2 linked regions of the Streptomyces collinus Tu 365 genome follow. The protein of the gene in region 1 interacts with the protein of each later gene in a pairwise test. Links are inferred from orthologs where the notes say so. Each region holds a gene or a part of one and is shown on either strand. Other genes may lie near its edges.

Region 1 (10,562 bases):
GCCGTCGCCGAGGCGGTGGCCTTGCCGCCCTTGTGCGGCTTGCCGCTGCCCGACGCGGACGCGCCCGGCGCGGGGGAGGCGGTGGCCGAGGCGGTCGGGATCTCGCTCGGGCCCCAGCCGCTGAAGTAGCTGGTGGCCGGGACCACGTAGGCGTTCAGGCTCACCGCACCGGTCGAGCTGAGGGTGAAGGTCACCTTCTGCACGTTGCCGTTCTGGACCGCCTCGCGGCCGCTGGCCAGCACGGCGGAGGCGTTGCCCTTGCCGCCGAGGATCAGCGAGCCGTGGGCCGGGACGGTCAGGCTCTGGCCCTTGGCCGGGGAGAGCTTGAGCGGCTGGCTCGCACCCGCGACGGTGACCGACTGGAGCGTCTCGTCGGTCTTGCCCCCGTTGAAGATCGTCGCGGAGACGACGGCCGGGCCGGTGGCCTGCGGGTCGGGCTGGGTGATGATCGTGGCGTTCTGGACCTTGATGGCGCCGACGCTGGTGGCCGCGTTGTCCGGCTTGATCTCCAGCGTCTGGGAGTTGTTTCCGGCGCCGCAGGCGGCGAGCGAGGCGATCGAGAAGGCGATGGCGGAGGCGGCGAGGGCGCCGCGTCGAAGGCTGCTGCTCACGGCGGCGGCAACTCCTTGAACGCAGGGGCGGCTCCTCTATAAAGCCACCCTAAGTGTCTGTCAGCGACCTCAGGTTACCGAGCCGTTCCGGCGCCGCCGCACCCGACCCTCCCCCAAGCCCCCCGCATCCCTCCGGGTGGGGGTACCGCGAGGCCCGCGAGTGACCCGCCGGTCACTTTGCCGGAGGCCACGTCCGGCATTCACATAACGCGCGTGCGAGCGCTCCCGGGACCGCCGGCGACATTTTCGTGAAGGAATGCGTGATCGCCCCGGAAATGGATCACCGATCACCCGTCCGGCCCGCGTTGATCAATTCCGGAAACGGCTCGCGCCGGCGCCGGGCCTCCGAACGGAGTAGCGGAAGTCGCACGTCTGGAAGCGGACAAATCGGGATGTTCATCCGCTTGGAAGCGCCCTCCGGGGCGTGTAGCGTGCGCGTTTCCCTCCGCCCGGAGAGCCCCTCCGACCTGCGAATACCTGGTTCCGCAGGCCCTCCGCAGCACGTTCCTGTCGCTGTTGTCAAGCCCCGAGATATGCCCTGACCTGCGAAAACGCCATTCAGAACCCGCCGTATCCGTGTTACCCTGGATAGCCACGGAAGGGGTACCTGTCACATGACGTTCAAGGTTGGCGACACCGTGGTCTATCCCCATCACGGGGCCGCGCTGATCGAGGCTATCGAAACTCGCCAGATCAAAGGCGTGGACAAGACCTACTTGGTGCTGAAGGTCGCCCAGGGTGACCTGACGGTACGTGTGCCAGCGGACAATGCGGAGTTCGTCGGCGTGCGTGATGTGGTCGGTCAGGACGGGCTGGACCGGGTCTTCGAGGTGCTGCGCGCTCCGTACGCCGAGGAGCCCACGAACTGGTCCCGTCGTTACAAGGCAAACCTGGAGAAGCTCGCCTCGGGCGATGTCATCAAGGTCGCGGAAGTCGTGCGTGACCTGTGGCGTCGCGAGCGCGAGCGCGGACTCTCCGCCGGTGAGAAGCGCATGCTCGCCAAGGCCCGCCAGATCCTGGTGAGCGAGCTGGCCCTCGCGGAGAACACGAACGAGGACAAGGCCGAGGCTCTGCTCGACGAGGTACTCGCCTCCTGACGCGCCCGCGGCGGCAACCGCCGCCCGCAGCACGCGCAACACAGCGAAACTGCCGCGGTGCCCGATGACACTGATCCTGTCGCCGGGCGCTGCGGCATGTTCGTCCCCGGAACTCCGGCCGCGGTGCGGCCGGGGCGACGGGCCGGTACGACGCCTGTCGTTCATCTCGGGGGAAGCCCCCCGATACTTGGTGTGCCGGGCCCGGGCAGATGGCTCGACCAGGGTCACGGAAGGGTCCGGTCAAGGCGTCGCGCCCGGCACTCCTCCAGGCCATACCCACCTGGGTCGAGCACACAAACCTGACAGGAACCGATGTCTGACGATTCGCGCCCCTCACCCGCGCAGATCCCCGTCGCCGCCGTGATTCCCGCCGCCGGCCGGGGCGTCCGCCTGGGCCCCGGCGCCCCCAAGGCGCTGCGCACGCTGAACGGCACACCCATGCTGATCCACGCGGTCCGCGCCCTCGCCGCCTCCCGGCACGTCGCCCTGGTGATCGTCGTGGCCCCGCCCGACGGCGCCGCCGAGGTGAAGTCCCTGCTCGACGCGCACGCCCTGCCCGACCGCACCGACTTCCTCGTCGTGCCCGGCGGGGACAGCCGCCAGGAGTCGGTCCGGCTGGGCCTGGACGCCCTGCCGCCCGAGTACGGGGTCGTCCTCGTGCACGACGCGGCCCGCCCGCTGGTCCCCGTCGACACCGTGGACGGGGTCATCGAGGCCGTACGCGAGGGCGCGCCCGCCGTGGTGCCCGCGCTGCCGCTCGCCGACACCGTCAAGGAGGTCGAGCCCGCGGCCGTCCACGGCGACCCCGAGCCGGTCGTGGCCACGCCCGAGCGGGCCCGGCTGCGCGCCGTGCAGACACCCCAGGGCTTCGACCGCGCGACCCTGGTCCGCGCCCACGAGACCGTCACCGAGGACGTCACGGACGACGCGAGCATGGTCGAGCGGCTCGGCCTGCGGGTCGTCACCGTCCCCGGGCACGAGGAGGCCTTCAAGGTCACCCGCCCCCTCGACCTGGTCCTCGCCGAGGCGGTCCTGGCCCGCAGGAGGCTCAACGATGGCTTCTGAGAACCTGCCCCCGGCCGCGGAGAACCCGCCCGCGGCTTCCGGCGACCGGCCCGCGGCTTCCGGCGACCGGCCCGCGGCTTCCGGGGACCGGCCCGCCCGGGGCCCGGCCGCCGCCCTCCCGTTCGCGCTGCCCCAGGTCGGCATCGGCACCGACATCCACGCCTTCGAGGAAGGCCGCGAGCTGTGGTGCGCCGGCCTGAAGTGGGAGGACGCGGGTCCCGGCCTGGCCGGGCACTCCGACGCCGACGTCGTCGCGCACGCCGCGTGCAACGCGCTCTTCTCCGCCGCCGGGCTCGGCGACCTCGGGCAGCACTTCGGCACCGGGCGCCCCGAGTGGTCCGGCGCCTCCGGCACCACCCTGCTGACCGAGGCCGCCCGCATCGTCCGCGAGGCCGGCTTCACCATCGGCAACGTCGCCGTCCAGGTCGTCGGACCGCGGCCGAAGATCGGCAAGCGCCGGGACGAGGCGCAGAAGATCCTCTCCGAGGCGGCCGGCGCCCCGGTGTCCGTCTCCGGCGCCACGACCGACGGTCTCGGCTTCCCCGGCCGCGAGGAGGGACTCATGGCGGTGGCCACGGCACTCGTGGTGCGGGTGGGCTGACGGCGTGCGAGGGTACCCGCACAGTCACCGCTGACCGAGGAGGTACCCATGCCCGCCGTACTGCCCGACCGGGTCAAGTCCCTGCTGGACGACAAGGTGTTCATCGTCGTCGGCACCATCCAGCCCGACGGGAGCCCGCAGATGTCCCCGGTCTGGGTGAAGCGCGACGGTGACGACATCCTCTTCTCCACCACGGCCGACCGCCGCAAGAAGAAGAACCTGGACCGCGACCCGCGCGTCACGGTCGTCGTCATGAACCCCGAGCAGCCCTACGAGTACGCCGAGATCCGCGGCACCGCCGAGATGACCACCGACGGCGCCGCGGAACTCATCGACGAACTGAGCGAGAAGTACACCGGCAAGAAGTACGCGGACTTCAACCCGGCCTCCGTGAACGACGCCGAGCGGGTGGTGGTGCGCATCACCCCGGCCAAGGTGGTCGGCATGCTCTGAGGCGCCGGCGGTACGGCGCGCTCGTCACACGGGCATTGTGGGGAAGGGGCGTGAGGCACTGCCTGGCGCCCACTACCCTGGAGTGGTGACCATTCGCCTGTACGACACCAGCGCCCGGCAGATCCGTGACTTCACCCCGCTCACGCCGGGCTGTGTCTCGATCTACCTCTGTGGCGCCACCGTGCAGGCGGCCCCGCACATCGGGCACATCCGCTCGGGCCTCAACTTCGACATCATGCGCCGCTGGTTCGCCCACCGCGGCTACGACGTGACGTTCATCCGCAACGTCACGGACATCGACGACAAGATCATCAAGAAGGCCCAGGAGCAGAACCGGCCCTGGTGGTCGATCGGCTACGAGAACGAGCGCGCCTTCAACGACGGCTACTCCGCCCTCGGCTGCCTCCCGCCCACCTACGAGCCCCGCGCGACCGGCCACGTCACCGAGATGATCGAGATGATGCAGGGCCTCATCGAGCGCGGCCACGCCTACGAGTCCGACGGCAACGTCTACTTCGACGTGCGGTCCTTCCCGGGGTACCTGGAGCTGTCCCGGCAGGAGCTGGACAACCTGCTCCAGCCCTCCGGCGAGGGCGAGACCGGCAAGCGCGACCCGCGCGACTTCGCCATGTGGAAGTCCGCCAAGCCCGGCGAGCCGACCTGGCCGACCCCCTGGGGTCCCGGCCGCCCCGGCTGGCACCTGGAGTGCTCGGCGATGGCCCACAAGTACCTGGGCAGCGCCTTCGACATCCACGGTGGCGGTCTCGACCTGATCTTCCCGCACCACGAGAACGAGATCGCCCAGGCCAAGGCCTACGGCGACGACTTCGCGCAGTACTGGGTGCACAACGCCTGGGTCACCATGGCCGGCGACAAGATGTCCAAGTCGCTCGGCAACAGCGTCCTGGTCTCCGAGATGGTCAAGCAGTGGCGCCCGATCGTCCTGCGCTACTACCTCGGCACCCCGCACTACCGCTCGATGATCGAGTACAGCGAGGACGCGCTGCGCGAGGCCGAGTCCGCGTTCGCCCGTATCGAGGGCTTCATCCAGCGCGTGGTGGAGACGGCCGGCGGGGCCGTCGAGCCCGCCGCCGAGGTGCCGCCCGCCTTCGCCGAGGCGATGGACGACGACCTGGGGGTCCCGCAGGCCCTCGCCGTCGTACACACCACCGTCCGGCAGGGCAACAGCGCGCTGGCCGCCGACGACAAGGACGCCGCCGTGGCCCGGCTCGCCGAGGTGCGCGCCATGCTCGGCGTCCTCGGCCTCGACCCGCTCGACCCGCTCTGGGCCGGCGACACCGACCGGGGCGAGGACCTGCACGGTGTGGTCGACAGCCTCGTCCGGCTCGTCCTCGACCAGCGCGAGTCGGCCCGCGGCCGCAAGGACTGGGCCACCGCGGACGCCATCCGCGACCAGCTCAAGGAGACGGGTCTGGTCATCGAGGACAGCCCGCAGGGGCCCCGCTGGAGCCTCGGCCAGCGCTGAGCGCGCCCGCGATCCGATGATCGATTGTGCCGCCCGGACCTCCGGGCGGCACACTGCATAGACGTACACATCCGCACGCACCACAGAGACAGGTAGGTCATGGCCGCGAACAACCGTCGCATGTCCGGCAAGAAGGGCGCGCAGGTCGGCAGTGGCGGCCAGCGGCGCAAGGGCCTGGAGGGCAAGGGCCCGACCCCGCCCGCCGAGATGCGCAAGGGCCACAAGAAGAACCGCATCGCCACCGCGAAGGCGAAGCAGACGGCGCGCCGCCCCGTGGCGCGCGGCCGCGGCGGCAAGTCCCCCTCCGAACTGGTCGTCGGGCGCAACCCGGTGGTCGAGGCGCTGCGCGAGGGCGTGCCCGCCTCCACGCTCTACGTCCAGCAGTTCGTCGACAACGACGAGCGCGTCCGCGAGGCCCTCCAGCTCGCCGCCGAGCGCGGCGGCATCAACCTGATGGAGGCCCCGCGGCCCGAGCTGGACCGCATGACGAACGGCCTGAACCACCAGGGCCTGGTCCTGCAGGTCCCGCCGTACGAGTACGCGCACCCCGAGGACCTCGCCGAGGCCGCCTACGACGAGGCCGCCGACCCGCTGATCGTCGCGCTCGACGGCGTGACCGACCCGCGCAACCTCGGCGCGGTCGTCCGCTCCGTCTCCGCCTTCGGCGGCCACGGCGTGGTCGTCCCCGAGCGCCGCTCGGCCGGCATGACCGCCGGCGCCTGGAAGACCTCCGCCGGTACGGCCGCCCGGACGCCGGTCGCCCGCGCCACCAACCTCACCCGGACCCTGGAGGCCTACAAGAAGGCCGGCATCACGGTCGTGGGCCTGGCGGCGGACGGCGAGGTGGAGCTCGGCGACCTGGAGGCGCTCGGCGGACCCGTCGTCATCGTGGTCGGCAGCGAGGGCAAGGGCCTGTCCCGCCTGGTCGGCGAGACCTGCGACCACCGGGTGCGGATCCCGATGCCGGGTGGCGCGGAGTCCCTGAACGCCGGTGTGGCCGCGGGCATCGTGCTGTACGAGGCGGCGCGCAGGCGGAGCTGAACACCCGTCCGGCACTTCACCCGTGCGGGGTCATTACGGCGTCCATGTGGCGTCAGGAGCCGCTTTGACGGGGTCCGGACACATCCGGGCGGTCAAAGCAGTGTCCTAACTCCACGTCACTCGGTTAGATGAGTGTGGACACCAGAACACCCCGCACACCCACGGGGGACCGCTCGTCGGGATTCGACGACGCTCCCGCGCTGAGCATGGTGAAGGTGCCGAGCGATCCGGCGCAGGTCATCGTCAGTCACGCCAGCTTCCGCGTGCAGTTGGGCGCGTCGGCCAAGCGCGGCCTATCCCCGCGGATCGCCCGGCACCTGAGCGCCACCCAGGAACCCGGCCGTATGCCGGTCATGGGCACCGGGGGACGGGCCGGCGCCACCGCCGCGGCCGGCCGCCGGCGCCCCGTCGTGTGGAGCGGCAGGTCCGCGCCCGACGACACCGGCGCCCACCGGCTGCTCCAGGCCGTCCGGGGCAGCGTCCGCCATGCCGACGAGCCCGTCGAGGCCGGCGCCACCCAGGTCATCCCGCGCGTGGGAACCGGCTACCCGGACGCCTACCCCGGGCTCGACCAGACGGTGGAGACGCCGGTCGTCGGCCACCAGCGCACCGCCCCCGACGAGGGCACCCGGCTCCTGCCGCCCATGCGCAGCGCGGGCAGCGCCTACGACGAACCGGGTTACGCGACGCAGGAGTTCGACGGCGGGTACGGCGACCACGCCGGGTACGCCGGTCACGACGAGTACGCCGGTCAGGGCGACCACGACGACTACGGCGACTACGACGACTACGGCGACTACGAGGACACCGCCGAGACGGGCGAGCGCCTGCGCAGGCGCCACGGCGACGACCCGGCGCGGCACGCCTACTACCCGGGCCGCCGGATGAACCTCGGCGTCGTCCTGCTCCCGCTGCGCATCTTCCTCGGTTTCATCTCCATCTACGGCGGCATGGGCAAGCTGTGCGACCCCGTCTACTTCGACGGCGGCAAGCGCGGCTCCATGGTCAAGTGGCTCAACACCCTGCACCCGTGGGACGTCGCCGAGCCGCTGCGCCAGTTCGCGCTGCACCACCCGGTCGGCTCGGGGCTGGTCATCGCCTTCCTCCAGGTGGTCGTCGGCGTCCTGACCGTCTTCGGCTGCTGGCAGCGTGTCGCGGCCGTGGTCGGCGCCCTGCTCTCGGCCGCGCTGATCGTCACGGTGAGCTGGAAGAGCGTCCCCGCCTACGACACCCCGGACATCATCTACCTGGCCGCCTGGTCCCCGCTGATCATCGCGGGCGCCCCGGTCTACTCGGTCGACGGCCGACTCGCCGGCAGGGCCTGGCGCACGCTCGGCCCCCGCGCGGACATCTGGGAGCTGCGCCGCTACGTCCTGCGCCGCGGCGCGCTGGTCACGGCGGTCACCGTGGGTCTCACCCTGCTCGTCGGCTCCCTGCTGGGCGGCGCCGTGCGCGACTCCAGCCGGGTGGTCGTGCCCGGCCCCGGCGAGGCCCCGCGCAACAACGCGCCCGGTTCCCCGCTGCCGCAGGAGCCCGGTCAGCCGCACCGGCGCACCCCGTCGGCCTCCAGCTCGCCGTCCGGCGGCGCGACGGCCGGCGCCAGCCCCTCCGGTGCGGCGACGACCCCCGGCGCGAGCCGCCGCACCGGCTCCACCACCACGACCCCCAGCCAGACCCAGGGCACCTCGGGCCAGGTCCCGCCCCGCCGCTCCGCCCCGACGGGCGGCGCCCCCAGCACCACGGCGGGCCCGACCAGCACGGGCGGCACGGCGACGGGCGGCGGCACGTCCACCGGCGGCAACGGCGGCGGCTCGGGCGGCACCTCCTCCACCGGCCAGCCGGGCCTGGTGGGCGGCCTGCTGGGCTAGCGGACAGCACAGCCGACGCACCACGGAAGGGCCCCGTACCGGCAAGGTACGGGGCCCTTCGGCGTGAGGCCGGTGTGCGAGGTCCGAGGCTCGGGCCACGGCGCCACGGCGCCACGGCGCCTCGGCGTACGGCCCGTGGGCCGGGGAGCGGGCCCGCGAAGGCGGCCGGAGGCCGCGAGCGGAGGCGCGCCCGACCGCCCGCCGGGACCACCGGATCGGCGTCCGGCCGCCGGCCCGAGGCTGCCGCTGTCCGCCTGGCCGTGGGCCCGGGGCCGTCCGTCGGTCAGGTGCTCGGCGGCAGGCACGCGGCGACTGGTCCTGGCTGCGGTCCGCAGCCGTGGTGGGGCGACCGCAGGCTCCGCTGGTCTCTCCGGTCTGGCGTCCGGCTGCCGGCCCTGGATCCGTCGGCGTGCGCCTGGATGTGGCCCGGAGGCGTGGGGGCGGTCGGCTTGGGGCCGGTCCGGCGCCCGGCTGTCGGCACGGTGCCGTCGTTGGGCGCCCGGAGCTCCTGGGTGTGTGCGCCTGGAGGTCCGGGCGGCACCGGGGTTCCTGCGCTCCGCGTCCGCCGGTGGGCCGGGCCGTCCGTCCGGGGCGGGGAGCGTGTGCCCGGGCCGGCGGTCCCGGGCACAGCGTCCGGCGTTCCCTAGCGGCCCAGGGCCGCCAGTTCCTTGGCTGCCTCGGTGAGGTCCTTGGCGGTGTCGATGGCTCGCCAGTAGGCGCCCTGCGGGATGGTGAAGCCGGCGAGTTTCCGTTCGCGGGCGAGGCGCGGGAACGTGGTGCGCTCGTGGTCCCCGCGGTCGGGCAGCAGGTCGTTGAAGTCGGCGGAGAACACGTAGACGCCGGCGTTGATCTCGAACGTCGACGGCGGGGCCTCGATGAAGTCGGTGATGTGACCGAAGCCGTCGGTCTTCACCGCGCCCCAGGGGATCCGGGGCCGGGCCAGTGCCAGCGTGGCGAGGGCGTCCCGCTCGGTGTGGAAGTCGGCCATGTCCCGCAGGGAGAAGCGGGTCCAGATGTCGCCGTTGGTGGCGTACCAGGGCCGGTCGGGGTGGGGCAGGTGCGCGGCGGCGTACTTGAGTCCGCCGCCCCGGCCGAGGGGCTCCGTCTCCACGACGGTGGTGACGGACACCGGCAGCTCGGCCGAGTCCAGCCACTTCTGCAGCACCTCGGCGAGGTGGCCGCAGGAGACCACCACGTCCGTCACGCCCTCTTCGGCGAGCCAGGCCAGCTGGTGCCCGATGATCGGAGTGCCCGTGCCGGGGATCTCGACCATCGGCTTGGGCCGGTCGTCGGTGTAGGGACGCAGCCGTGAGCCCTGGCCACCGGCCAGGACTACGGCTTGAGTGGGGCGCGACGCGGCGTTCGGATGGGTCATGACCCGAACTGTACGTGGCGCCCCGGCCGGGAATCCGGCCGCAACAAGCTCCTTAAGGAGCCGTTACCGACTTCCCAACCGGGTCTAGTCTGCGCGCCGCGTCGAGCCCGCGCGCCGCGCCTAGCTGTGCGCGGCCAGCACGCCGGAGGCGAAGGCGGTGTCGCAGACCGGCCGGGCGTAGGACTGCGCGCGGGAGGCCCCGTAGATGCGGACCGCCGCCTGGCCCAGGGCCCGCGCGATGGAGGAGCAGTGCTTCGCCAGTGACGGGTGCCCGTTGACGGCCTGCTGGAGGTGGGTGAGGACCACCCCCGGGTTCCGGTCCTGCAGCTCGGTCATCAGCCGGTCGCGCAGGACGTCCTGCGGGGCGTGGGTGACCGTCCGGGTGGAGACCTCCGCCGCGGAGATGTCCGAGGCGGTGAGCACCGAGCTGGAAGGGCTCCCCGTCCAGTTGACCCGGGTGACCGCGAGGGTCCCGGAGAGCACCAGGACGACGGGCAGGACGAGGGCGAGAGTGCGGCCGATCCGGCGGGCAGGGCCGCCCCGGTGGCCGCGTCGCGTCTGAGGGTTGGTGGAGTGCTTCACGCGAGTGAGGGTAGCGCCCGGTAACCATATGGCGACATTTGGTCACCCTTATGGGGGATGAAGTGGCGTCCCTTTCTGGGTAGAGGGTTGACGCACCCCGCCCGAAATGCTCGCCGTGCCGGGGTATCTCCCGGCAGCGGAAGGGGCCCCGCGGCGATCCGCGGGGCCCCTTCCGTCAACCGTGCGTGAAAGCGCTGCTCAGCCGCTCAGTCGGAGAGCCGCTCGCCGGTGGAGGTGGAGAACACGTGGGTCTCGCCCGGACGCGGCACCACGTGCAGCGTGGAGCCCTTCTCCGGCACCTGGCGGCCGTTCACCCGGACGACCAGGTCCTTGACCTCGCCGCTGACCTCGGCGGTGCCGTAGACGTAGCCGTCGGCGCCCAG
Region 2 (10,623 bases), 1.0 Mb from region 1 along the record:
CCGGTAGCCGTGGGCGCGCAGCAGTTCCTCGACGCGGCCGCGGGTCGCCGGGGCGACGTCGGCGCGGCCGTTGAGGACCTTCGAAACAGTCGGAGCGGAGACCCCGGCTTCCCTGGCGATCTCGGCGAGGGTCGCCGTCTGCGGTTCTGCGGGCTTCGAAGGCTTCATGGGCGCGATCGTATCCCTGCGGCCCCTCTTGACGGCGGTGCGCCTGCGCCATAGCTTTCCGGAACATTCGGAGTTATCAGCGAAACATTCGAACCCAGCAGGGCCGACGGTCGGCGCCCCGACCCCTCCGACGGGAGTTCCATGACCAGCTCTCCTTGGCGCGACCCCGCCCTGCCCGCCGCCGCCCGGGTCGAGGACCTGCTCTCCCGGATGACGCTGGAGGAGAAGACCGCCCAGCTCTACGGCGTCTGGGTAGGGGCGGCCACGGACGGCGAGGGGGTCGCGCCGCTGCAGCGCGAGATGGCGGCCGAGCAGGACTGGGACGAGCTGATCGGTCTCGGCCTCGGCCAGCTGACCCGCTCCTTCGGCACCGCGCCGGTCGACCCGGCCGTGGGCGTCCGGGCCCTCGCGGCCGCCCAGCGCCGGATCGCCGCCGCGGGCCGCTTCGGCATCCCGGCGGTCGCCCACGAGGAGTGCCTGGCGGGCTTCACGGCCTGGGGCGCGACGGCGTACCCGGTGCCGCTGGCCTGGGGCGCGGCCTTCGATCCCGGTCTGGTGGCGGAGCTGGGCCGGCGGATCGGCCACGACCTGCGCTCGGTCGGCGTCCACCAGGGCCTCGCCCCCCTCCTGGACGTGGTCCGCGACCCGCGCTGGGGCCGGGTGGAGGAGACGATCGGCGAGGACCCCTACCTGGTCGGCACCGTCGGCGCCGCCTACGTACGGGGCCTGGAGTCGGCCGGGGTCGTCGCCACGCTCAAGCACTTCGCCGGGTACGCGTCCTCGGCGGGCGCCCGCAACCTCGCTCCTGTGCGGGCGGGCGTGCGCGAGTTCGCCGACGTGACGCTGCCGCCGTTCGAGATGGCGCTGCGGGAGGGCGGCGCGCGCTCGGTGATGGCCTCGTACACCGAGACCGACGGCGTGCCGGTCTCCGCCGATCCGCGCCTGCTCACCGAACTCCTGCGCGACGAGTGGGGCTTCACCGGCACGGTGGTCGCCGACTACTACGGCATCGGCTTCCTGCGCACCCAGCACCGGGTCGCCGAGGACGACGCGGGGGCGGCACACCTGGCGCTCGCCGCGGGCGTCGACGTCGAGCTGCCGACCCTGCGCTGCTACGGCGCACCGCTGGTGACCGCCGTGCGCGAAGGCCGGGTCCCGGAGGCGCTGGTGGACCGGGCGGCCCGCCGGGTGCTGCGCCAGAAGTGCGAACTGGGCCTGCTGGACGAGGACTGGCGGCCCGAACCGCAGGGGCCCGTCGACCTCGACTCGGCGGGCAACCGTGCCCTGGCCCGCCGGCTGGCCGAGGAGTCGGTGGTGCTGCTGGACAACCCCGGCGGGCTGCTCCCGCTGGCCCCCGGCGCCCGGGTCGCGGTGGTGGGCCCGCGCGCGGCGGACCCGCTGGCGATGCTCGGCTGCTACTCCTTCCCCTGCCATGTGCTCCCCCACCACCCGGGGGTCCCGGCGGGCGTCACGATCCCGACCGTCCTTGAGGCCCTGCGCGCCGAACTGCCGGACACCGAGGTGACGTTCGCGCCCGGCTGCGAGGTCACGGACCCGGACACCGCGGGCTTCGCCGAGGCGGTGGCCCGGGCGGCGGAGGCGGACGTGTGCGTGGCGGTCCTCGGGGACCGGGCCGGGCTGTTCGGCCGGGGCACCTCGGGCGAGGGCTGCGACGTGGCCGACCTGCGCCTGCCGGGAGCGCAGGGCGAGCTGCTGGACGCGCTGGTCGCCACGGGCGTGCCGGTCGTCCTGGTCCTGCTGACCGGCCGTCCGTACGCCCTGGGCCGCTGGGCCGGCCGGCTGGGCGCGGTCGTGCAGGCGTTCTTCCCCGGCGAGGAGGGCGGCCCGGCGGTCGCCGGGGTCCTGTCGGGCCGGGTGAACCCCTCCGGCCGGCTCCCGGTGAGCGTCCCGCGGGGGCCGGGCGGCCAGCCCTGGACCTACCTCCAGCCGCCGCTCGGCCTGGCCGGCGAGGTCAGCAGCCTGGACCCGACCCCGCTGTACCCCTTCGGCCACGGCCGTTCGTACACCGAGTTCGCCTGGGAGGGGGAGGGCGGCACCGGGGTCACCGAGCTGGGCACGGACGGCTCGTACGACCTGCCCGTCACCGTGCGCAACACCGGCGAGCGCGCGGGCGCCGAGGTCGTGCAGCTCTACCTGCACGACCCGGTGGCGTCGGTGACCCGCCCCGACGTACGGCTGATCGGCTACCGGCGGCTGGAGCTGGCCCCCGGCGAGTCCCGGCGGCTGACCTTCCGCTTCCACGCCGACCTGTCCGCCTTCACCGACCGCTCGGGCACCCGGGTGGTCGAACCGGGGGCACTGGAACTGCGGTTGGGGCCGTCGAGCGCCGAGGTCAGGCATACGGCCCGGCTGCGGCTGACGGGCCCGGTACGCACCGTGGGCGCGGACCGGATGCTGCGGTGCGAGGTGGTGTGCGAGGCCGTGGCCGAGGCACCGGACGGGGCGACGAACGGCGCCGTGGACGGGTCCGCCGACTGAGCCGGGCGGAACCACAGAAAGGCCGCTTCCGCAAGACCCCGGGACGCACGTGTTCAGGATGCGTTCAGGTTGGCGCTGCCAGGGTCTCGTTTCGACCACGGTTCCCCCAGACCGACAGGAGCACCCTTGACGACGACCAAGTCCGTGATGAAGAAGCTGCCCGAGGTGACTCTGGCCTTCTGGATCATGAAGATCGCCGCCACCACCCTGGGCGAGACGGCCGGTGACCTGTTCTCGCAGACGCTGAAGCTCGGCTACTTCCTCACCACCATCGCCCTGTTCCTCGTCTTCGTGGTGACGCTGGTGATCCAGCTGAGCTCGTCGCGCTACAACCCGTTCTGCTACTGGCTGGTGATCCTGTCGACCTCCATGGCCGGCACCACCATGTCCGACTTCATGAACCGGGACGCCAGCGCCAAGTACCTCTCCAACGGCGCCACCAAGCTGGGCTGGGGGCCGCAGGGCCTCGGACTCGGCTACCCGGAGGGCGCGGCGATCCTGGTCTCGCTGCTGCTGCTGATCTTCCTCGGCTGGAAGCTGAGCGGGATGACGTTCCAGATCACCGAGATCGTCAGCTTCCGCGGCGAGGCCCTGTTCTGGTCGGCGATCCTCGTCTCCAACACCCTCGGCACCTCGATGGGCGACTTCCTCTCCGACAGCTCCGGGCTCGGCTACCTGGGCGGCGCGGCGCTGGTGGCCGGTGTGCTGCTGGTCCTGGTGGCGCTGATGCGGGTCCCGGCGGTGCCGAACGTCCTGCTCTTCTGGTTCGCCTTCGTGCTGACCCGCCCGCTGGGCGCCACGGCCGGTGACTTCCTCACCAAGCCGGTCGCCAAGGGCGGTCTCGACCTCGGTACGGCGGGTTCCTCGGCGGTGCTGCTCGCGGTGCTGTTCGGCCTGATGGCGTACGCGCAGGTGCAGGAGCGGCGGACGGCTCCCGCCGTCGGCCTGGAGGGCGAGGGCCCCGAGGCGGACGCGGTCCGGCCGCACGACGCCGGGCGGGTCTGACGGAAACGAGAACACCCCGCCCCCGGGAGACCGGGGGCGGGGTGTTCGATGGAGCGCCGGGCAGGCCTTGCACCTGCATTTCCCCGCAGGAAGCGGGGCGTCTTTCCTTGGACCACCAACGCACTGCGTCCGGGCCGGTGTTCCGGCCGTTCGCGTGTGATGATCATAGCGGGTGACGGGCCCGCGCATCAACTCAGTGGTCCGGCTGTTCCCCGTCCACCGACTCGAACCGCCACCGGTGCACCGCCCGCGTCACCAACTCCCCGTCGGGTTCGGGCAGTTCCGGGAGTTCGGCGTCGTACGGCGCGTCCCACCAGGTGATGACCAGCACCCGGTCCCCCGGCGCGCGGAGGGTCTCGCGGCGCAGCGGCGGTGTGCCGAGCCGCTGCGCGCGGGCCCAGTCGAGCAGTTCCCCGCCCCTGCCCTCGGCCGCCCGGGCCTCCCACATCAGGGCGACGGTCACGAGTACAGGTTCTCCTTGCTGACCTCGTGCACGTGGTCGTGGCCCGGGACGTGCGGGTCGGTCACCGGCAGCGAGGAGTCCGCCGACAGGTCCCAGCCGGAGGCGGCCCGGTTGCGGGCGACCATCTCGGCGCCGAGGGCCGCGACCATCGCGCCGTTGTCCGTGCACAGCTTGGGGCGCGGGACGCGCAGCCGGATGCCGGCCGCCTCGCAGCGCTCCTGGGCGAGGACGCGCAGCCGGGAGTTGGCAGCGACACCGCCGCCGATCATCAGGTGGTCGACGCCCTCGTCCTTGCAGGCGCGCACGGCCTTGCGGGTGAGCACGTCCACCACGGCCTCCTGGAAGGAGGCGGCGACGTCCCGCACCGGGACCTCCTCGCCGGCCGCGCGCCTGGCCTCGATCCAACGGGCCACGGCCGTCTTCAGACCGGAGAAGGAGAAGTCGTACGCGGGGTCGCGCGGGCCGGTCAGACCGCGCGGGAAGGTGATCGCCTCCGGGTCGCCCTCCTTGGCGTACCGGTCGATGACCGGACCACCGGGGAAGCCCAGGTTCAGCACGCGGGCGATCTTGTCGAAGGCCTCGCCGGCCGCGTCGTCGATGGTGGCGCCCATCGGGCGGACGTCGGAGGTGATGTCCTCGGACAGCAGCAGGGAGGAGTGGCCGCCGGAGACCAGCAGGGCCATGGTCGGCTCGGGCAGCGGGCCGTGCTCCAGCTGGTCCACGCAGATGTGCGAGGCGAGGTGGTTGACGCCGTACAGCGGCTTGCCGAGCGCGTAGGCGTAGGCCTTGGCGGCCGAGACGCCGACCAGCAGGGCGCCGGCGAGGCCGGGGCCGGCCGTGACCGCGATGCCGTCGAGGTCCCTGGCGGAGACGCCGGCCTCCTTCAGCGCGCGGTCGATCGTCGGGACCATCGCCTCCAGGTGGGCGCGGGAGGCCACCTCGGGCACGACGCCGCCGAAGCGGGCGTGCTCGTCGACGCTGGAGGCGATGGCGTCCGCCAGCAGGGTGGTGCCGCGGACGATGCCGACGCCGGTCTCGTCGCAGGAGGTCTCGATGCCGAGGACGAGTGGTTCGTCAGCCATTGATCTCGGTTCCTTGCACTGGGGAGGAGTCCGCGGCGGAGCCGCTGTCGGGGGCGGTGGTCAGGCGCATCACCAGGGCGTCCACGTTGCCCGGCTGGTAGTAGCCGCGCCGGACGCCGATGGGCACGAAGCCGAAGCGCTCGTAGAGCTTCTGGGCACGCACGTTGTCGACCCGGCACTCCAGCATGACCTCGGCGCACTCGAAGGCGGTGGCCGCCCTCAGCAGCTCGGTGAGCAGCCGGCCGCCGAGGCCGGTGCCCTGCTGGGCGCGGGCGACCGCGATGGTCTGGACGTCGCCGAGGTCGCCGGAGGCGGTGAGGCCCGCGTACCCGACGATCCGGCCGCCGTCGTCCACGGCCACCACGTACCGCCGGGTCGCCTCGGGGCCCCGGGCGTGGGCCAGCTCGGACCAGAACATGCCCCGGGACCAGGCGTCCTCGGGGAACAGGTCCCTCTCCAGCTCCAGGACCGGGTCGATGTCCCACCAGCGCATCTCGCGCAGGCGCGGGGTTGCCGGTTCCGTCACTTGGGGGTGACCACCTTGTAGTTCTTGGGGACCTGGGCGTCGGGGCGGCGCAGGTACAGCGGGCGGGGGGCGGGCGGCTCGTCGCCGGCCGCGAGACGCTCGGCGGCCAGCGCGGCGAGGGCGGCGGCCGACACGTGCTCGGGCTCGTGGGCGCTCGGGAACGTGTCGGGGTAGAGCAGCGCGCCCGCGCCGACCGCGGGGAGTCCCGCGACCCGCTCGGCGATGTCGGCGGGACGGTCGACGGCCGGCTCGGTCAGCCGGGTGCGCGAGTCGGCGTACGTGGCCCAGTAGACCTCCTTGCGCCGGGCGTCGGTCGCCACGACGAAGGGGCCCTTCTCGATGTCCGCGGCGTAGGCGAGGGCGTCGAGCGTGCACAGGCCGTACACGGGGACGCCGAGCGCGAGGCCGAAGGTCTCAGCGGTCATCAGGCCGACGCGCAGGCCGGTGTAGGGGCCGGGGCCGACGCCGACGGCGATCCCGGTGACGGCCTCCAGCTTGAGGCCCGCCTCGGCGAGGACGCGGTCGACGGCCGGCAGCAGCAGCTCTCCGTGCCGGCGCGCGTCCACCTGGCTCGACGAGGCGATGACGTGCGTGCCGTCGTGCAGCGCGACGGTGACGGCGGGGGTGGCGGTATCCAGAGCGAGCAAGAGCACGCGAACAGCCTACGGCGCCCGACGCTCGTGCATGGCCGTCCGGGGCTGACGGTCACCGACTGCTACGGTTCGTACGAAGTACGACATATGGCACGAAGCAGAGGTGGGCGCGCGTGGCAGGGACCAGCTCCGGGATCGTGGCCGGCCTGACCGCCGCGGCCGTCGGAACCGTCGGATTCCTCGCCTACCAGGCGTCGGCGAACGTGCCGCCGGGTCTCGGCGGGAAGTCCGGGGCGAGCGCGTCGCCCTCGGCGGTCGTCAGCAGGGCGCCGCGCGACCGGGGCCATCCGGGGGCCCTGCCGACCGGGTCGGGCAAGGGTGAACGGGTCGTGTACTCGGTGGACGACGACCGCGTCTGGCTGGTCGACGACCACAACCGCGTGCAGCGCGGCTTCGGCGTGCGCCCGGGCTCCGTGGACCCGCCGGTCGGCCTCTACTGGGTGACGTCCCGCTCCCACACCGCCACCGGGACGGACGGCGTCCCGGTCGAGCACGTCGTCCGCTTCACCAGCGTGGACGGGGTGGCCATCGGGTTCAGCGCGGCGGTGGGCGCCGGCGCGGACACCACCATGGACGTGAAGACGGGCGGCATCCGGGAGCGGCGGGAGGACGGTGACGCGATGTGGCGGTTCGCCACCATCGGCGTTCCGGTCGTGGTGATCCGCTGAGCGTTCCCGCTACGCGGCTTCGGGGTGCTCGCCGGCCGGTGGCTCCGTCCGGGCCGGCTCGGGGGCGCTCGGCGGCCGGGAGATCAGTTCGGCGGCCGCGCACGACGCCAGCAGGTCGCGCATGGACACCCCGGGGAGCACGGGCGGCCCGGCCGGTCGCGCCGTGGGTCGAGAAGCGGGCATGGACGCCTCCTGACGTGCGGGGCGGTACGTGGTTAGGCACGCCTAACCACGGCCTGGACACCATGTGACCACGCCCGGTACGTCCTGCGCAATGATTTCCCGACGGCCTGTCGGAAAGGGTGTCGGCAAGGCGCACCCGCGCACGGCGGGTCCGCGGCCGCAAGGCCGCTCAGGCCGTGAGCGTCTCCAGGGCCGCGTCCGACCACCGGTCGCCGAGTCCGGTCAGGGTGACGTGCCGTACCTCGTCCGTGGTGTCCCCGACGGCCCGGTGGATGACGACCTGCAGCCGCTCCTCGGTCAGCTCCTCGACCTTGCCCTCGCCCCACTCCACGACGATCACCGAGTCGGGCAGGGAGACGTCCAGGTCGAGGTCCTCCATCTCGTCGAGCCCGCCGGAGAGCCGGTAGGCGTCCACGTGGACGAGCGGCGGGCCGTCGCCGAGCGAGGGGTGCACCCGGGCGATCACGAACGTGGGCGAGGTGACCGCGCCGCGCACGCCCATCCCCTCGCCGAGCCCGCGGGTCAGCGTGGTCTTGCCCGCACCCAGCTCCCCGGTGAGCATCACCAGGTCGCCCGCGCGCAGCAGCTTGGCCAGCCGGCGGCCCAGTTCCCGCATCTGCTCGGGGGACGTGACGGTCAGCCGGGTCTCAACGGGGTCGTGCGGTGCTGCCGGAGCTGCTGCTTGTTCCATAGCCACTTACGGTAGCCCCTGCGGGCACGGCGCCCGCGCGGGTCAGCAGGTCGGCGAGGCGGTCGGTGACCACTTCCGGGTGCTCCAGCATGACCAGGTGCCCGGCGTCCGGCACGAGCACCAGCTCGGCGTCCGGCAGCAGGTCCGCGATGGCCTCGCTGTGCTCGCTGGGCGTGACCAGGTCCTGCACCCCGGCCAGCACGAGCACGGGGGCGTCCCGGAAGCAGCCGAGGGCCTCGGTCTTGTCGTGGTCGGTGAAGGCCGGGTAGAACTCGGCGACCACGTCGATCGGTGTGGACTCGATCATCCGCTCCGCGAAGCGCGCGATGGCCGGGTCGACGTCCCGCCCCGCGAACGAGTACCGCTTGATGATCCCGGCGAAGAGGTCGGCGGTGGCCCGGCGCCCCTTCTCCACCAGTTCCGCCTGCTGCCCGAGCGCCTTGAGCACCCCGGGGAGGATCCGGCGCACCGCGTTGACGCCGGCGACCGGCAGCCCGAAGTTGACCTCGCCGAGCCGCCCGGACGAGGTGCCGACGAACGCGGTGGCCACCACCCGGTCCCGGATCAGCTCCGGGTACTGGGCGGCCAGCGCCATCGTCGTCATCCCGCCCATGGAGTGGCCGACCAGCACGAGCGGGCCGTCGGGCGCGGCCGCGTCTATGACCGCCTTCAGATCCCGGCCGAGCTGGTCGATGGTGAGCGGCTCGTCCTCCCGGGACTGGGCCACGCCCCGCCCGGAGCGGCCGTGGCTGCGCTGGTCCCAGTACACGGTCCGTACGACGCCGCGCAGGGCCGCGCGCTGGAAGTGCCAGGAGTCCTGGCTGAGGCAGTAGCCGTGGCAGAAGACGACGGTGACCGGGGCGGGCGCCTTGCGTCCGAACAGCCTGCGGCGGCGCGGGGAGACGCCGGGGCCGGGGTCGGGCTCGACGTCGTCGACCTCGTAGTACAGCTCGGTGCCGTCGTCGGCGTACGCCTTGCCGGGGGTGCCGCGCAGGGTGCCGTAGGGGCCCGTCGAGTCCAGCGCGAGACGGGCCTTGCGGCGCATCCCGCGCCCCACCGTCATCCGCTCGACGGCCACGCCCGCGGCCGCGCCCGCGGCGAGGACGCCTATCGCGGCACCGGCGATACCCGTCGCCCTGCGCCAGCTCCCGCCCGCCCCCGCGGCGGCGGTGGCGACGGCCGCCGAGGCGACGACGTCCGCCACGGCCTCCGCACTGCTCTCGCTCACGTACCGCTCCTCTTCGCCGTACTGCAGTTCGCCGGGTGATGAAACAGGTGGTGCCGCTGCCGTGCCGGTGCGGTGCCGCCGCGGTGCGCACCGCCCGTGCCGGCCCGTGCTCGTCCGTGCTCGTCCGTACCGTTGGTGTCGTCGGTGCTGTTCGTGTTGCCGACGGGCAGCGGAGTAACCGAGGTGCGCCGCGGCTCGCCCCGGAAAAGGGCTACCCCTCTCGCTCCCCGTCCACATAGACGCGGGGAACGCGCGTTCCGATGCGTGTGACGATCTCGTACGCGATCGTGCCGCAGGCCTGGGCCCAGTCCTCGGCGGTCGGCTCACCGCGGTCACCGGGCCCGAACAGCACGGCCCGGGCGCCGACCGGGGGCTCGTCGCCGCCGAGGTCGACCACGAACTGGTCCATGGCCACCCGTCCGGCGACCGTCCGCCACTTGCCGTCGACCAGCACCGGACCGCTGCCGGAGGCGTGCCGGGGCACACCGTCCGCGTAGCCGACGGGGACGAGGCCGAGGGTGGTGGGGCCCGGGGTGACGTAGTGGTGGCCGTAGCTGACGCCGTGCCCGCCCGGTACGTGCTTGACCAGCGCGAGCGACGCGCTCAGCGTCATCACCGGCCGCAGCCCGAAGTCGGCCGGGCTGCCGATCTCCGGGCTGGGCGAGACGCCGTACATGGCGATGCCCGGCCGGACGAGGTCGAAGTGGGTCTCCGGGAGGGTCAGCGTGGCCGGGGAGTTGGCGATGTGCCGGACCTCCGGACGCACGCCCTGCTCCTCCGCGTACGCCAGCATCTCCCGGAACCGGGCGAGCTGGGCGGCGATGGACGGGTGCCCCGGTTCGTCGGCGCACGCGAAGTGCGACCACAGGCCGGTGACGCGGACCAGCCCCTCGCGCTCGGCCCGCAGTGCCTCGGCGACGAGTTCGGGCCAGTCGGCGGGCTGGCAGCCGTTGCGGCCGAGCCCGGTGTCGGCCTTCAGCTGCACCCGCGCGGGCCGGCCGGCCTCCCGGGCCGCCTCCGTCACCTCGCGCAGGGCCCACAGGCCGCTGAGCGAGACGTCGATGTCCGCCTCGATCGCCCGCCGCCAGGGCCCGCCGGGTACCCACAGCCAGCACAGCACGCGGGTCTCCAGACCCGCGGCGCGCAGCGCGAGGGCCTCCTCCGGCGTGGCGGTGCCGAGCCAGGTGGCGCCCGCCTCGACGGCCGCGCGGGCGCAGGGCAGCGCCCCGTGGCCGTAGGCGTCGGACTTGACGACGGCCATCAGGGCCGCGCCCTGGGCCCGGGCACGCAGGGCCCGCACATTGGCGCGCAGGGCGGCCAGATCGATCTCGGCCCGGGCGCGCAGGGGCGCGGTCGGCACAGCTGAAGTCTCACTCATGGCGCCCCCAGTCTCTCAGAGGGCCACGCGGGCCCCGGCCCGGTGTCCGCCCCCCCGCCCACGCGCCGCCCAACCTCCC

Evidence for each region.
Region 2: the proteins of rlmB (region 1) and tsaE interact in binary tests that used the Escherichia coli proteins (3 or more experiments, as listed by UniProt). The link is inferred for Streptomyces collinus Tu 365 from one-to-one orthologs.

Annotation. Positions count from the first base shown.
Region 1 is NC_021985.1:4,076,556-4,087,117, reverse strand. Bases 4,446-7,383 are described here. They hold rlmB (23S rRNA (guanosine(2251)-2'-O)-methyltransferase RlmB), read left to right. Parts: upstream 4,446-5,412; coding sequence 5,413-6,354; downstream 6,355-7,383. Other genes in these bases: B446_RS17675 (DoxX family protein), read left to right, coding at 6,483-7,383; cysS (cysteine--tRNA ligase), read left to right, coding at 4,446-5,313. Outside these bases: B446_RS17710 (hypothetical protein), read right to left, coding at 1-611; B446_RS17705 (CarD family transcriptional regulator), read left to right, coding at 1,226-1,708; ispD (2-C-methyl-D-erythritol 4-phosphate cytidylyltransferase), read left to right, coding at 2,021-2,773; ispF (2-C-methyl-D-erythritol 2,4-cyclodiphosphate synthase), read left to right, coding at 2,763-3,374; B446_RS17690 (PPOX class F420-dependent oxidoreductase), read left to right, coding at 3,423-3,827; more of cysS, read left to right, coding at 3,913-4,445; more of B446_RS17675, read left to right, coding at 7,384-8,222; B446_RS17670 (nucleotidyltransferase family protein), read right to left, coding at 8,866-9,597; B446_RS17665 (hypothetical protein), read right to left, coding at 9,718-10,179; diacetylchitobiose ABC transporter ATP-binding protein MsiK, read right to left, coding at 10,386-10,562. UniProt on the Escherichia coli protein: Specifically methylates the ribose of guanosine 2251 in 23S rRNA.
Region 2 is NC_021985.1:5,109,341-5,119,963, reverse strand. Bases 6,178-9,176 are described here. They hold tsaE (tRNA (adenosine(37)-N6)-threonylcarbamoyltransferase complex ATPase subunit type 1 TsaE), read right to left. Parts: upstream 7,939-9,176; coding sequence 7,417-7,938; downstream 6,178-7,416. Other genes in these bases: B446_RS22370 (alpha/beta fold hydrolase), read right to left, coding at 7,895-9,166; B446_RS39725 (hypothetical protein), read right to left, coding at 7,074-7,247; B446_RS22380 (hypothetical protein), read left to right, coding at 6,510-7,064; tsaB (tRNA (adenosine(37)-N6)-threonylcarbamoyltransferase complex dimerization subunit type 1 TsaB), read right to left, coding at 6,178-6,396. Also shown: B446_RS22415 (LacI family DNA-binding transcriptional regulator), read right to left, coding at 1-168; B446_RS22410 (glycoside hydrolase family 3 N-terminal domain-containing protein), read left to right, coding at 310-2,667; B446_RS22405 (integral membrane protein), read left to right, coding at 2,794-3,672; B446_RS22400 (hypothetical protein), read right to left, coding at 3,866-4,135; tRNA (adenosine(37)-N6)-threonylcarbamoyltransferase complex transferase subunit TsaD, read right to left, coding at 4,132-5,217; rimI (ribosomal protein S18-alanine N-acetyltransferase), read right to left, coding at 5,210-5,710; more of tsaB, read right to left, coding at 5,740-6,177; alr (alanine racemase), read right to left, coding at 9,378-10,544. UniProt on the Escherichia coli protein: Required for the formation of a threonylcarbamoyl group on adenosine at position 37 (t(6)A37) in tRNAs that read codons beginning with adenine.